One region of the Variovorax endophyticus genome, then DNA from elsewhere that is predicted to be linked to it. Evidence: riboswitches for the same ligand, from Rfam matches in the RefSeq annotation. Region 1 holds a riboswitch; the other holds the start of a gene.

Evidence for each region. Region 1 has a riboswitch for S-adenosylhomocysteine ahead of metH (methionine synthase). Riboswitches for the same ligand answer to the same signal wherever they lie in the genome.
Region 2: another riboswitch for S-adenosylhomocysteine. It lies ahead of ahcY (adenosylhomocysteinase); the one in region 1 lies ahead of metH (methionine synthase).

The regions. Positions count from the first base shown of each region.
Region 1 is NZ_JAHUTH010000015.1:121,863-124,059, forward strand. It holds gene metH (methionine synthase) at 1-1,417, opposite strand, end outside; S-adenosyl-L-homocysteine riboswitch at 1,478-1,577, opposite strand; gene KV106_RS20560 (PACE efflux transporter) at 1,637-2,074, opposite strand; gene KV106_RS20565 (LysR family transcriptional regulator) at 2,191-2,197, shown strand, end outside.
Region 2 is NZ_JAHUTH010000013.1:131,706-133,902, forward strand. It holds gene ahcY (adenosylhomocysteinase) at 1-1,224, opposite strand, end outside; S-adenosyl-L-homocysteine riboswitch at 1,295-1,362, opposite strand; gene KV106_RS18600 (hypothetical protein) at 1,518-2,186, shown strand.

The DNA.
Region 1 (2,197 bases):
CCGCGCCCTCGACCTTCGCCTTGGCGAGGATCTCGTGGCACGGGACCATCACGCCCATGTTCACCACTTCGAAGTTGTTGCACTGGAGCACGACGGTGACGATGTTCTTGCCGATGTCGTGCACATCGCCCTTCACGGTGGCGATGATGATCTTGCCCTTGGTGCGCACGTCGCGGCCCGCGGCCTCGTCCTGGCGCTTCTCTTCCTCGATGTAGGGGATGAGGTGGGCCACGGCCGACTTCATCACGCGCGCCGACTTCACCACCTGCGGCAGGAACATCTTGCCCTGGCCGAACAGGTCACCCACGATGTTCATGCCGTCCATCAGCGGCCCCTCGATCACATGCAGCGGACGGCCGCCCTTGGCGAGGATCTGCCGGTAGGCCTCCTCGGTGTCCTCCACGATGAAGTCGGTGATGCCGTGCACCATGGCGTGCGACAGCCGCTGGTTGACGTGCACCGGCTGCTCGGGCGTGCCGCGCCACTCGAGCTTCTTGCTGTCGTCCTTGGCGCCGCTCTTGGCGCTCTCGGCCACCTCGACGAGGCGCTCGCCGGCATCGGGCCGGCGGTTGAGCACCACGTCCTCCACGCGCTCGCGCAGCTCGGGCTCGAGGTCGTCGTAGACGCCGACCATGCCGGCGTTGACGATGCCCATGTCCATGCCGGCCTGGATCGCGTGGTACAGGAACACGGTGTGGATCGCCTCGCGCACCGGGTCGTTGCCGCGAAAGCTGAAGCTCACGTTCGACACCCCGCCCGAAACCTTGGCGCCCGGCAGGTTCTGCTTGATCCAGCGCACCGCGTTGATGAAGTCGACCGCGTAGTTGTCGTGCTCCTCGATGCCGGTGGCGATCGCGAAGATGTTCGGGTCGAAGATGATGTCCTCGGGCGGGAAGCCCACCTCGTCGACCAGAATGCGGTAGGCGCGCTCGCAGATCTCGATCTTGCGCGCGAAGGTGTCGGCCTGGCCCTTCTCGTCGAAGGCCATCACCACGGCGGCCGCGCCGTAGCGCTTCACGAGGCGGGCCTCGTGCTTGAACTTGTCCACGCCCTCCTTCATGGAGATCGAGTTGACGATGCCCTTGCCCTGGATGCAGCGCAGGCCGGCCTCGATCACTTCCCACTTCGAGCTGTCGACCATCACCGGCACGCGCGCGATGTCGGGCTCGCTGGCGATCAGGTTGAGGAAGCGCACCATCGCGGCCTTGCTGTCGAGCATGGCCTCGTCCATGTTGATGTCGATCACCTGCGCGCCGTTCTCGACCTGCTGGCGCGCGACGGCCAGCGCATCCTCGAACTGGCCGTTGAGGATCATGCGCGCGAAGGCCTTGGAGCCGGTGACGTTGGTGCGCTCGCCGATGTTGACGAACAGGGATCCCTCGCCGATGGCCACCGGCTCGAGGCCGGACAGCTTCATGGGAGGAACGGAAGGCGCGGGAACATCGCTCATGGGGCTCACCTGGGCAGGGGAAGACACGTCAGGTGAGCGTCGTTGCAACCGGGCCTTCCGGGCAGGTTCTGCGAGAAGGCGCCTTCCAAGCCTGACGGCGGGTGCCGCTGCAACGCTCCTTGGAAGGGGTGGCGATTTTACCGGCTGCCGGTGGCGCGGCCGGCGCGCGGGTCTATCGCGGCGGGTTCAGGCCGCCTGCGCGACCGGCGCCGCCGAGGCCGGCAGCCCGAAGACGCGGTCGAAGGCCCAGTTGAAGACGAAGGTATAGACCAGGAAGAAGATCACCAGCCCCAGGTCCATCACCAGCGCCTGCCACAGCGAGATGCCCAGGCCCCAGGCGAACATCGGCACCAGCAGGCCGATCAGGCCGCCCTCGAAGCCGATGGCATGGGCGATGCGGCGCTTGAGGCTGCGCCCGCGCACCGCCTGGCGCGCCTCCCAGCGCTCGAACAGGCTGTTGAAGATCAGGTTCCAGATCACCGCGATGACCGAGGCCGCCACGGCCAGCACGCCCGAATGGCCGAGGCCGGCGCCCGTCATCAGCGCCAGCCCCGCGCTGGCGGCCACGATGGCGATCCCTTCGTAGAGGGTGATGTAAACGATGCGGCGCTGGATTCCCTGCATGACGGACTCTCTCTCGGCTTGTTGTGTGACTGCGATCCCTGGACTTTATGTGTCTCCTGCTGATATAAAAAGTCAACTTATTTCAGTTTTATTGATAGATCGATCCGAGAACAGCCATGAGCT
Region 2 (2,197 bases), on a different contig from region 1:
GAACGACGAGGACATCACGAAGCTCGGGTGACCCGTGCCGCAGCCCAGGTTCACCAGGCGGCCCTTGGCCAGCAGGATGATCTTCTTGCCGTCGGGGAAGGTGACGTGGTCGACCTGCGGCTTGATCTCTTCCCATTCGTACTTCTCGATCGACGCGACGTCGATCTCGTTGTCGAAGTGGCCGATGTTGCAGACGATGGCCTGGTCCTTCATGGCGGCCATGTGCTCGTGGCGGATCACGTCCTTGTTGCCGGTGGTCGTCACGAAGATGTCGGCCTTGTCGGCCGCGTACTCCATCGTCACGACCTTGTAGCCTTCCATCGCGGCCTGCAGCGCGTTGATCGGGTCGATCTCGGTGACCCACACCTGCGCCGACAGCGCGCGCAGCGCCTGGGCCGAGCCCTTGCCCACGTCGCCGTAGCCGGCCACGCAGGCCACCTTGCCGGCGATCATCACGTCGGTCGCGCGCTTGATACCGTCGACCAGCGATTCGCGGCAACCGTAGAGGTTGTCGAACTTGCTCTTGGTGACCGAGTCGTTGACGTTGATGGCGCGGAACAGCAGCGTGCCCTTGGCGCTCATCTCGTTGAGGCGGTGCACGCCGGTGGTGGTTTCCTCAGTCACGCCGATGATCTCGGCCGACTTGCGCGTGTACCAGGTGGCATCGACGGCCAGCTTGGCCTTGATCGCGGCGAAGAGAATGCGCTCCTCCTCGCTGCCCGGGTTGGCGATCACGCCCAGGTCCTTCTCGGCGCGCTGGCCCAGGTGCATCAGCAGCGTGGCATCGCCGCCGTCGTCGAGGATCATGTTCGGGCCTTCGCCCTTCGAGTCCTTGGGACCGAAGTCGAAGATGGCGTGGGTGTAGTCCCAGTAATCCTTGAGCGACTCGCCCTTGATCGCGAACACCGGCGTGCCCGACGCGGCGATCGCGGCGGCCGCGTGGTCCTGCGTCGAGAAGATGTTGCACGAGGCCCAGCGCACCTGCGCGCCGAGGGCCTGCAGCGTCTCGATCAGCACCGCGGTCTGGATCGTCATGTGCAGCGAGCCGGTGATGCGCGCGCCCTTGAGCGGCTGGCTCTTGGCGAATTCCTCGCGGATGGCCATCAGACCGGGCATCTCGGTTTCGGCGATGCGGATTTCCTTGCGGCCCCAGGCGGCGAGCGAAAGGTCGGCGATCGCCTGGTCGGCGGACGAAACAGGGGTGGGCTTGAGAACAGCGCTCATGTGAAGTGAACTCCAGAACTGTGTTTGAACGAGGCCACTGCGATCGGGGGAAAAGACTCACCGCGAGAACAGCGGATGAGCGTGGTTGCGATGGGTCCGAGCCTCACGCCTGGCGGCGCTGCAACGCTCCTCGGAAGCGGCGGATTGTAGACGTGCCGGACACGGGCGCCAACGGCCGGGGCTTCCCACATCACGGAACGCGCGGAGGCGCCGGCACCCCGCGTCATGCAGGGCTCAGAGTCGGGGCGTACAACGCGGCTTGCCTTCTTTTCCTTTTCAGCGAAAGCCCTCCGATGCCCTCATCCCGCCTGTCCGCGCCCCCGTCCCCCACCGCGCGCCGTGCGCTCTGCACGGCAGCCCTGCTCGGCCTCGCCACCTTGCCGGGCCTGTCCCTCGCACAGCAGGCTTCGGCCACGCAACCGGTGGTGCGGGTGCGCGGCACGCTGGTCTACGCCGACGCGAAGAAGCTCGTCGTCAAGGACCGCGACGGCGAGGTCGTGAGCCTTGCGCGGCCCGCGGACATGCCGCTGTCGGAGGTCTACCGCATCAAGCTGTCCGACATCAGGAAGGGCAGCTTCGTCGGCACCGCCGCGATGCCGCAGCCCGACGGCACCCAGAAGGCGCTCGAGGTGCTGGTGTTCCCCGAGGCCGCGCGCGGCAGCGGCGAGGGCCACTATCCGTGGGACCTGCAGCCGCGGAGCACCATGACCAACGCGACCGTGGCCGACCTCGCGGCCGCGCCGCGCTCGGTGCGCGGCGGACAGCAGCTGCGCCTGACCTACAAGGGCGGCGAGAAGACCGTGATCGTGCCGCGCGACGTGCCGGTCGTGACCTTCCGCCCCGGCACCGAGGCGCTGCTGGTGCCGGGCGCCAAGGTGCTGGTCAATGCGCAGGAGCGCAACGGCACGCCGACCGCGCTGCGCGTGGTGGCCGGGCGCGACGGCTTCACGCCGCCGATGTAAGCCGTTGCCGC